3 regions of the Bradyrhizobium sp. USDA 376 genome follow, and region 2 is predicted to be linked to each of the others. Evidence: predicted binding sites of a transcription regulator. Region 2 holds the regulator's gene; each other region holds the start of a gene.
The links. Region 2 encodes PhoB, which activates phosphate uptake and scavenging genes when phosphate is short. Its sites were predicted from a motif close to TGTCATNNANCTGTCAT; they were not measured.
Positions count from the first base shown of each region.

Region 1 (3,274 bases), 4.9 Mb from region 2:
GCGTCTGGAGGATGCAACCCGCCTCCACCGTCATGGTGTAGCCGACGGGATCGACATGCAGCACGTGGTTCATGCGGCCGAGCGAGAGCAGGATGCCGCGATGCGCAGGCCACGGCGTGGCACCGCCCATCAGGCCGGTGTTGCCGCCCTGCGGAACGATGGCAATGCCGTTGTCATGGCAGAGCTTGACGACCGCGGAGACTTCCGTGGTGCTGGCCGGTCGCACGACCGCTGCAGCCTGCCCTGCTAGCTCGCCGCGCCAGTCGGTCACGAACGGCCGTTTGTCGTGCTCGTCCAGGATCAGGCCCTTGTCGCCGACGATCGCCTGCAAGCGATCGAGAATGACCGGCGTCACGGGCGCGGTCGGAATGGAGGGAGCGGTGACAAGGGCTGCACCCGGCATGCGTTCCTCTCTTTGCGGCTCTTCTGCGCAGCCTTGGGCTGCGCCGGCCTTCTTTGTTGTTTTCAGGTCTTGCGTTTGCACGATGAGGCTAGCATGAAGGCCGCGCCTGGGGGAACGTCACTGGCCGTGAGGCCCGCGCGGATCGACCGGGGGATGCTGAAGGCAGATGCACTTCCGCCAAGGCCCTGCATCCCCTACTGTGCCGGATCAACCCGGATTGGAGATCATGAGCCGCTTCTGGAGTCCGGTCGTCCACACGCTTTCGCCCTACGTGCCGGGCGAGCAGCCGAAGCAGGACGGCGTCGTCAAGCTCAACACCAACGAGAATCCCTATCCGCCCTCGCCGCGCGTGCTGACGGCTATCACGTCGGCTGCGGAGCGGCTACGCCTCTATCCCGATCCGCACGCTACGCGCCTGCGCGAGGCGATCGCGGCCTATGGCGGCGTTGCGCCCGAGCAGGTGTTCGTCGGCAACGGATCGGACGAGGTTCTGGCCCACACCTTCCAGGCGCTTCTGAAGCACGATACGCCGCTTCTGTTTCCCGATGTCACCTACAGCTTCTACCCGGTCTATTGCGGCCTCTATGGCATAACATACGAGGAAGTGCCGCTCGATGCCGCGATGAGGATCGAGACCGCCAGCTACAGGCGAGCGTCGAGCGCCATCCTGCTCTGCAATCCCAACGCGCCCACCGGCATTGCCCTTCCGCGCGAGGCGATCGCTGCGCTGCTCGCGGAGAATCCGGACCGGCTGGTGGTGGTGGACGAGGCCTATGTCGATTTCGGCGCCGAGAGCGCCGTGCCGCTCGTTGCGCGCCACGACAATCTGCTCGTCATCCAGACCTTCTCGAAGTCGCGCGCGCTCGCGGGCTTGCGGGTTGGCTTTGCCATCGGCCAGCGGCCGCTGATCGAGGCGTTGGAGCGGGTCAAGGACAGCTTCAACTCCTATCCCGTCGATTGTCTCGCCATCGCCGGCGCCGTCGCCGCCATCGAGGACGAGGCGTGGTTCATCGAGACCCGCGCCCGCATCATCGCAAGCCGCGACGTGTTGGCGCGCGATCTCGGGCAACTCGGCTTCGAGGTATTGCCCTCGCTTGCAAACTTCGTGTTCGCGCGCCATCGCAGCCGGAGCGGTGCCGATCTCGCGGCCGCGCTTCGCCAGCGTGGCGTGCTGGTCCGGCATTTCAAGAAGCCTCGCATCGAGGACTTCCTGCGCATCACGGTCGGAACGGATGAGCAGTGCGGCCGGCTGATCGACGAGCTGCGCGGGTTGATCTGATCCAAGGTCTCGCGGCCGCATTTTACCGGGCGCGACGGAGTCGCCTTGTGACGTTTTTGTGACATAGGCCACATCGGCCGCGTGCCCGACCTGTTAGCGTCGCGCACATGACGAAATCCATCAAGCTCCCGATCATCCTCACCGCTCTGCTCGTCGCCACGCAAAGCCTGGCCGCCGAGATCAAAGGAGCCGGCTCAACCTTCGTTTCGCCCGTGATGGCGAAATGGATCGACGCGTACAAGGCGAAGACCGGCAACATCGTCAGCTATCAGGCCGTCGGCTCCAGCATCGGCCTCGGCCTCGTCAAGAAGGAAGCCGTCGATTTCGGCGCCAGCGACATGCCGCTCGCCCCCGAGGAGTTGGACCGCCTCGGCTTGATGCAATTCCCGATCGTGGTCGGGGGCGTCGTGCCTGTCGTCAACATCGACGGCGTGAAGCCCGGCCAGATCCGCTTCACCGGCCGGATGCTCGCCGACATCTATCTCGGCAAGCTCAAATCCTGGAATGATCCGGCCATTCGCGCGATCAATCCCGACATCTGGCTGCCGAATGCGCCGATCACGGTGGTCCATCGCATCGACGGATCCGGGACCACGTTCAACTGGTCGAATTACCTCTCGAAAGTCAGCCCGCAATGGAAGACGAGCGTCGGCGAAGGCACCTCGGTCGAATGGCCGCTCGGCCTCGGCGGCCGGGGCAATGACGGCGTCGCCTCGCTGGTCAGTCTCGTGCCTGGCGCGATCGGCTATCTCGAATACACTTACGCCCTGCAGCGACTGGATCGAATCTCCTTCGGCATCGTGCAGAACAGCGCCGGCAATTTCGTGGTCCCCGATGCCGCCTCGTTCCAGGCGGCAGCCTCGAGCGCGGACTGGAAGGCGGAGAAGGATTTCCATCTCGTGCTCACCAACGCACCCGGCGAAGACGCCTACCCGATCACGGCCACCACCTTCGTGCTGATGCCGAAGACGCCGAAATCACAGGAGCGATCGGCAGCCGCGATCGATTTCGTCCGCTGGTCGCTGGAGAATGGAAAAGCCCAGGCCGCAACCCTCAACTACGTTCCGCTGCCCACCGCCCTGATCGACCAGATCGAGCGCTACTGGCAGCAGAGCCTTGAAGCAGCCCCCACGGTCTCCGTGTCGACCGCCGTGAAACGTTGAGGCGCGAAAGATCGACCGACGGATCAACGCGAAACGCTGTTCGGACACGTCCGGGAAGCCTGTGCAACGCGGTACTGGCACACATTTTGTGGACGAAACGCGTTTCCAAATCGTTCGCCCTGGGTATTCTGTGTACCTTAACAAGACTCGCAGAGACCAGGTCGTGAAGCAGTTGCGCGCCCTCGATATCGTCAATCCCGAGGCATTCTGTCCATCGCCGAAGCGTCCGGCCGGATGAACGACTTCGCGCGATCCATCGGCGCCGCCTTCGTTCTGATCGGCGATGCCGACGCCGAGCTGCTGGGCATCGTCGCATTGTCGGTCCGGGTCAGCCTGACCGCCAGCCTTGTCGCGCTGGCGATCGGCGCACCGTTCGGCGCCTTGCTCGCGATCACCCGCTTCCGCGGACGGCAGGTCATCATCGTGCTG
Region 1 covers NZ_JBSSGN010000001.1:8,233,634-8,236,907, forward strand. The annotation lists gene ACVJ19_RS38830 (FAD-binding oxidoreductase) at 1-403, opposite strand, end outside; gene hisC (histidinol-phosphate transaminase) at 630-1,682, shown strand; gene pstS (phosphate ABC transporter substrate-binding protein PstS) at 1,790-2,845, shown strand; gene ACVJ19_RS38845 (ABC transporter permease) at 3,080-3,274, shown strand, end outside.
Region 1: the regulator PhoB is predicted to act here: its motif matches at 1,730-1,746, upstream of pstS (phosphate ABC transporter substrate-binding protein PstS).

Region 2 (3,274 bases):
TTGATCACGGCGGTCGCTCCCGCCACCAGGACGCTGCGCAGCCGCTCGTCTCCAGCACGGGTGATCTTGCCGAGACGGGTTTTGCCGGCAGTGGAATGGTCTTTCGGAGACAGCCCAATCCAGGCCGCATAATGCCTTGCGGAGCTGAACGCGTGCGGATCCGGCGTCTTCATGATCAGCTCAGGCGCACCGATCGGCCCGATCCCTTGAATCTCTGCAAGGCGCCGGCTGTCCGGGTTGGCACGGTGCCAGGCCTTCAGCCTGGCTTCGATTGTCTTCAGTTCCTCCTGTAACTGCGCGTACTGGCGGCCCTGCTGCGCCAACAGATCGCGCGCCAGTTCCGGCACGCTTTCGTCTTGCGCGATCTGCGCCAACAGCGGCTCGACCTGGCTGAGCCCCTTGGCCGCCGTGATCCCGAACTCAGCCGCATAGCCGCGGATCATGTTGCTAAGCTGGGTGCGCCGGGCGATCATCTGCTCGCGCAAGCCCGTCAGCATCAACGCGGCCTGCTGCTCGGCACTCTTCACCAGCACGAACCGCATCGTCGGCCGGCTCATCGCCTCGCACAGGGCCTCAGCGTCGCGCCCGTCGTTCTTGTTGCGCTTGACATAGGGCTTCACGTGCTGTGGCGCCATCAACTTCACTTCGTGGCCCAGCTTGCCCAGCTCCCGCGCCCAGTAATGCGCCGCCCCGCAGGCCTCCATCCCCACCTGCGTCGCCGGCAGCTTGGCAAAAAACTCCAGCATCTGCTTGCGCGTCAGCCGCTTGCGCAGCACTGGCCGCTCCGCCGCGTCCACCCCATGCAGTTGAAAAATATGCTTCGACGTATCGATCCCAATTCGGATAATCTCGCTCACGGACGGCTCCCTTGTCTGAGATTTGCAACAACCTCATTCTGGCACACTGATGCCGTAGGGGGCCGTCCACCCCATCAGCCACCGCAAGGTGTGTGGTTACGGGGACTCGGAGTTACCTTTTCGCAAAACAATCACGCCCTGTGGTTATGGGTCCCGGATCTGCGCTTACGCTTGTCCGGGACGACACTGAGCGTGTGGCGACAGCTCGCCAAACAAACGCCTGCAAGCCTTACGTCTGCTCGGCCTTCGCAAAGCGATCATCGAGCGCGTAGCCCGCGCCGCGGACGGTGCGGATCGGGTCCTGCTCGCGGCCGAGATTGAGCAGCTTGCGCAGGCGGCCGATATGGACGTCGACGGTGCGTTCGTCGATGTAGATGTCGCGGCCCCAGACGCTGTCGAGCAGCTGCTCGCGCGAGAACACGCGGCCGGGATGCTCCAGGAAGAACTCCAGCAGGCGATATTCGGTCGGGCCAAGATCGATCGGCCGGCCCGAGCGCGCCACGCGGCGCTTCTCGCGATCGAGCTCGATGTCGCCATAGGCGAGCACGGTGGCGAGCCGCTCGGGGCTGGCGCGCCGCAGGAGGCCCTTCACCCGCGCCAGCAGCTCCGGCACCGAGAACGGCTTGACGATGTAGTCGTCGGCGCCGGTCGCAAGCCCGCGCACCCGCTCGCTCTCCTCGCCGCGCGCGGTGAGCATGATGATCGGAAGCTGCTTGGTCTCGGGGCGGGTGCGCAGCCGCCGGCACAGCTCGATGCCGGAGAGGCCCGGCAGCATCCAGTCGAGCACGATCAGGTCCGGGATGTGCTCCTTGAGGCGGGTGTCGGCGTCGTCGCCGCGCATCACCGTCTCGACGTCATAGCCGTCGCCTTCGAGGTTGTAGCGGAGAAGCTCGGTGAGAGCTTCCTCGTCCTCAACCACCATAATGCGTGCGCCCATCGGCTCGTCGCTCCTTGAGTCTTCAGGTATTCGGGACCGTCGTGGCGAAGGTCGTCATGTCGCCCTTCGGCCGCTTGTCGGTGATGGCCTGGCCCTCGATCATGTAGAACACGGTCTCGGCGATGTTGGTGGCGTGGTCGCCGATCCGCTCGATGTTCTTGGCGCAGAACATCAGATGGATGCAGAACGAGATGTTGCGCGGATCCTCCATCATGTAGGTGAGGAGCTCGCGGAACAGCGAGGTGCAGATGGCGTCGACTTCCTCGTCGCCCTTCCACACCGCCATCGCCGCCGGCAGATCGTGCGCGGCATAGGCGTCCAGCACCGACTTGACCTGCTGCTGCACGAGATCGGTCATGTGTTCCAGGCCGCGGAACAGTTTCAGCGGATGGAAATCGGTCTCCAGCGCGGCAACGCGCTTGCCCATGTTCTTGGCGAGGTCGCCGATGCGCTCCAGATCGGTCGCAACGCGCATGGCGCCGACGATCTCGCGCAGATCCACCGCCATCGGCTGACGGCGCGCGATGGTGAGCACGGCGCGCTCCTCGATGCGCTTCTGCAGCGCGTCGAGATCTGCGTCGGTGGTGACCACGCGCTGGCCGAGCGCGACGTCGCGGCGGATCAGCGCGTCGACGGAATCGACGATCATGCGCTCGGCAATCCCGCCCATCTCGGCGACCAGGCGAGTGAGCTCCTGGAGGTCGGTGTCGAAGGCTTTTGCGGTATGTTCAGAACCCATGTCCTGTCTCCTCAGCCGAACCGGCCGGTGATGTAATCCTGCGTGCGCCGATCGCTCGGCGACGTGAAGATCTTGCTGGTGTCGTCGAACTCGATCAGCTCGCCGAGATACATGAAGGCGGTCTTGTCCGAGACACGCGCCGCCTGCTGCATGTTGTGGGTGACGATCGCGATCGTGTAGTTCTCGGACAGCTCCTGGATCAGCTCCTCGACCTTGGCGGTCGAGATCGGGTCGAGCGCCGAGCAGGGCTCGTCGAACAAGATCACCTCGGGGCGCACCGCGACGGTGCGGGCGATGCAGAGGCGCTGCTGCTGGCCGCCGGAGAGCGACAGGCCCGAGGCGTTGAGCTTGTCCTTGACCTCGTTCCACAGCGCGCCGCCGCGCAGCGCCTTCTCGACGCGGTCGTCCATCTCGGACTTCGAGATCTTCTCATAGAGACGGATGCCGAAGGCGATGTTCTCGTAGATCGTCATCGGGAACGGCGTCGGCTTCTGGAACACCATGCCGACGCGGGCGCGCAGCAGGTTGAGGTCCAGCTTGGGGTCGAGGATGTTGGTCTGGTCGAGCATCAGCTGACCGGTGACGCGCTGGCCCGGATAGAGGTCGTACATCCGGTTGAAGATGCGCAGCAGGGTCGACTTGCCGCAGCCCGACGGGCCGATGAACGCCGTGACGCGGTTGGTGCCGAGCGTCAGGTTGATGTTCTTCAGCGCGTGGTGCTCGCCGTAATAGAAGTTGAGG
Region 2 covers NZ_JBSSGN010000001.1:3,322,170-3,325,443, reverse strand. The annotation lists gene ACVJ19_RS15530 (IS110 family RNA-guided transposase) at 1-857, opposite strand, end outside; gene phoB (phosphate regulon transcriptional regulator PhoB) at 1,087-1,794, opposite strand; gene phoU (phosphate signaling complex protein PhoU) at 1,817-2,533, opposite strand; gene pstB (phosphate ABC transporter ATP-binding protein PstB) at 2,545-3,274, opposite strand, start outside.

Region 3 (3,274 bases), 430 kb from region 2:
AGCGCGAAGGACAGCGACGAGATCGCGATCGCGAACGAGAAGAAGAAGGTGCGGACGACCGCTTCGAAATAGGCGGGGTCCTTGAACAGCTCGATGTAATTGTCGAACCAGACAAAGGTGGTGGAGAGACCGAAAGCGTCCTGGAGCAGGAAGGACTGGATCACCGCCTGCAAGGCCGGCCAATAGAAGAAAATCAGGACGATCGCGAGCTGCGGCGCAACCAGCGCATAGGGCAACAGCTTTGACTGGAAAATGGATTGCTTTTGCATGATGCCCCGGAAGCGGCAGGCCGGGTGACCGGCCTGCCGCCAGTCGCCTTACTTCACGGCGGTCTTTTCGAACTGCCGCAGCATGGTGTTGCCGCGTTCGACGGCGGCATCGAGCGCCTGCTTGGCGGTCTTCTTGCCGGCGAGCGCCTGCTCGATCTCCTCCGACCAGACGTCACGCAGCTGCACCATGTTGCCGAGGCGCAGGCCGCGCGAATTCTCGGTCGGCTCCTTGTTGGTCAATTCGAGCAGCGGGGTCTCGAGATAGGGCTGGTCCTTGTAGAAGCCCTCTTCCTTCGCCTTGGCGTAGGCCGCCTTCGTGATCGGCAGGTAGCCCGAGGCCTTGTGGATGTAGACCTGGCGATCGGTGTCGGAGAGGAAGGTCAGGAACTTCGCGACGCCCTTGTAGTCGTCGGCCGGCTTGCCGCCCATCACCCAGAGCGAAGCGCCGCCGATGATCGAGTTCTGCGGCGCGCCCTTGGCGTCCGGATAATACGGCATCGGCACCGCGGTGAAGTTGAACTTCGCCTGCGCCTTGACGTTGCCGAAGAACGCCGAGGAGGTCAGGTAGATCGGGCATTCGCCCGAGGTGAAGCGGCCTTCGCCGGTGTTGGTGCGGCCGGCATAGTCGTAGACCTTGGTCTTCTGCAGCTCGACCAGGTTTTCGAGGTGCTTGACCTGGAGCGGGCCGTTGAATTCGAGCACGGTGTCGAAGCCGTCGAGGCCGTTGGCCTTGCTGGCGAGCGGCACGTTATGCCAGGCGGAGAGCTGCTCGAGATTGACCCAGGTGATCCAGGAGCCGGAGAAGCCGCAGGTGTCGTGACCGGCCGCCTTCAGCTTCCTGCCGGCCTCGAATACTTCAGGCCAGGTCTTGGGGATCTCGACATTGGCCTTCTTCAGCTCGTCGAGATTGATCCACATGACCGTGGACGACGAGTTGAAGGGGAACGACAGCATCTCGCCCTTCGAGGTCGAGTAGTAGCCGGTGATCGCGGGCAGGTAGTTCTTCGGATCGAACTTCTCGCCGGTCTCGGCCATCAGCTTGTAGACCGGCTTCACGGCGCCGGTCGCGGCCATCATGGTCGCGGTGCCGACCTCGAACACCTGCATGATGTGCGGGGCGTTGCCGGCGCGGAAGGCGGCGATGCCGGCGTTCATCGTGTCGGGGTAGTTGCCCTTGTAGGTCGGGATCACCTTGTAGTCGGTCTGCGACGCGTTGAAGTCGTTGGCGAGCTTGACGATGACGTCGTTGTTGGCGCCGGTCATCGCATGCCACCACTGGATTTCGGTCACGGCCAGGGCGGGCGAAGCGCCGAGACCAACCGTGAGTGCAACAGCTGCAGCCGCGCCAAAATGTCGAAGAGCCATCAAGAAAACCTCCCTTGCCCGTCACTAAAGAAGCGCTTGCGCTAGCAGCGCCATATGACGTTCACATGACTGTGTAAGCGGCCGAAACGAAAGCGGCAAGCGCTGGAAAAGGGAAGCCGTCAAATAGGCGAATGCGCCGCGGACAGAAGCAGCCGTTCGCGCTGCACACGCGTGGGCGCGCCGCAGTGCGGCATTGGATTTGTGTGAGGCGGGTGATCGGCTCTGGGCGTTGGGTAGAACCGGTGCAGCTCCGGTCTCCCTTAACCTCTCCCGCTTGCGGGAGAGGTCGGCGCGTAGCGCCGGGGGAGGGTTCTATCCTCTCGGGGATTGTCCCGTTGCGGAGACACCCTCTCCCCGACCCTCTCCCGCAAGCGGGAGAGGGAGCGCACCGTCTAGCGCTTCCGCTCGGGGCCGCAGACCGTGCCCTTTTCGACCATCGCGTCGATCTCGGACTTGGAGTAGCCGAACTCGCCCAGCACCTCGGCTGCGTGCTGGCTGAATTTCGGCGGCAGGCGGCGCAGGCTCGGCTTGCTGCGGTCGAGCCGGATCGGCGAGGCCACGCCCTTGTACCAGTCCTTCTCGATAATATCGCCGCGCGCGATCGTATGCGGGTTCGTCAACGCCTGGTCGATCTTCTGCACCGGACCTGCGGGCAGGCCGGCCGCGAGCAGGCGATTGCACAGCGGCTCGGCCTCGTGCTGGCTGAACACGGCGGCCAGCTCGGCGCGCAGTGCCTCGCGATTGGCGATGCGGTCCTTGTTGCGGGCAAAGCGCGGATCGGTGCCGAGCTCGGGCTTGCCGATCTCCTTGGCGAGCTTGCGGAAGGTGCCGTCATTGCCGACGCCGATGAAGATGTTGTCGGTCTTCGTCGGGAAGATCGCATAAGGCACGAGGTTGGGATGCTCGTTGCCGGTGAGGCCCGGCGGCTTGCCATGCATGAAATAGTTCGCGGTGTGCGGATGCATGATCGCAAGGCCGGTCTCGTACAGCGTGGTCTCCAGGAACTGGCCCTTGCCCGAACGCTGCCGCTCCGACAGGGCCATCAGGATGCCGATCGCGGCATAAAGGCCGGTGGTGATGTCGACCAGCGGCACGCCGATCCGCATCGGCCCGCTCTCGGGCGAGCCGGTCGCCGCGATCATGCCGGTCATGGCCTGGATGATGGCGTCATAGCCGGGGTTGCCGCCGCGCGGCCCGTCGGCGCCGAAGCCGCAGATCCGGCAATGCACGAGGCGCGGGAATTTTTCGCGCAGCACGTCGTTGCCGATGCCCCATTTCTCCAGCGTGCCCGGCTTGAAATTCTCGATCAGGACGTCGGCCGTCTCCAGCATCTTGAGCAGCACGACGCGACCGCCCTCAGAGGCGAGGTCGAGGCCGATCGAGCGCTTGTTGCGGTTGATGCCGACGAAATAGGCCGCATCCTCCTCGTGGAAGGGAGGGCCCCATTCGCGCACCTCGTCGCCCGCTGGCGGCTCGACCTTGATCACGTCGGCGCCGTGGTCGGCGAGAATCTGGGTGCAGTAGGGACCACCGAGCACGCGCGTGAGATCGATGACGCGCAGTCCGCTCATTGCGCCCAATGCTGCTTCAGTCATGCCTTCGCTTCCCCTGTGTCGTCGTTTGATCACAGGCCTAGCGAG
Region 3 covers NZ_JBSSGN010000001.1:2,887,922-2,891,195, forward strand. The annotation lists gene ugpA (sn-glycerol-3-phosphate ABC transporter permease UgpA) at 1-269, opposite strand, end outside; gene ugpB (sn-glycerol-3-phosphate ABC transporter substrate-binding protein UgpB) at 318-1,634, opposite strand; gene ACVJ19_RS13635 (CaiB/BaiF CoA transferase family protein) at 2,027-3,229, opposite strand.
Region 3: the regulator PhoB is predicted to act here: its motif matches at 1,689-1,705, upstream of ugpB (sn-glycerol-3-phosphate ABC transporter substrate-binding protein UgpB).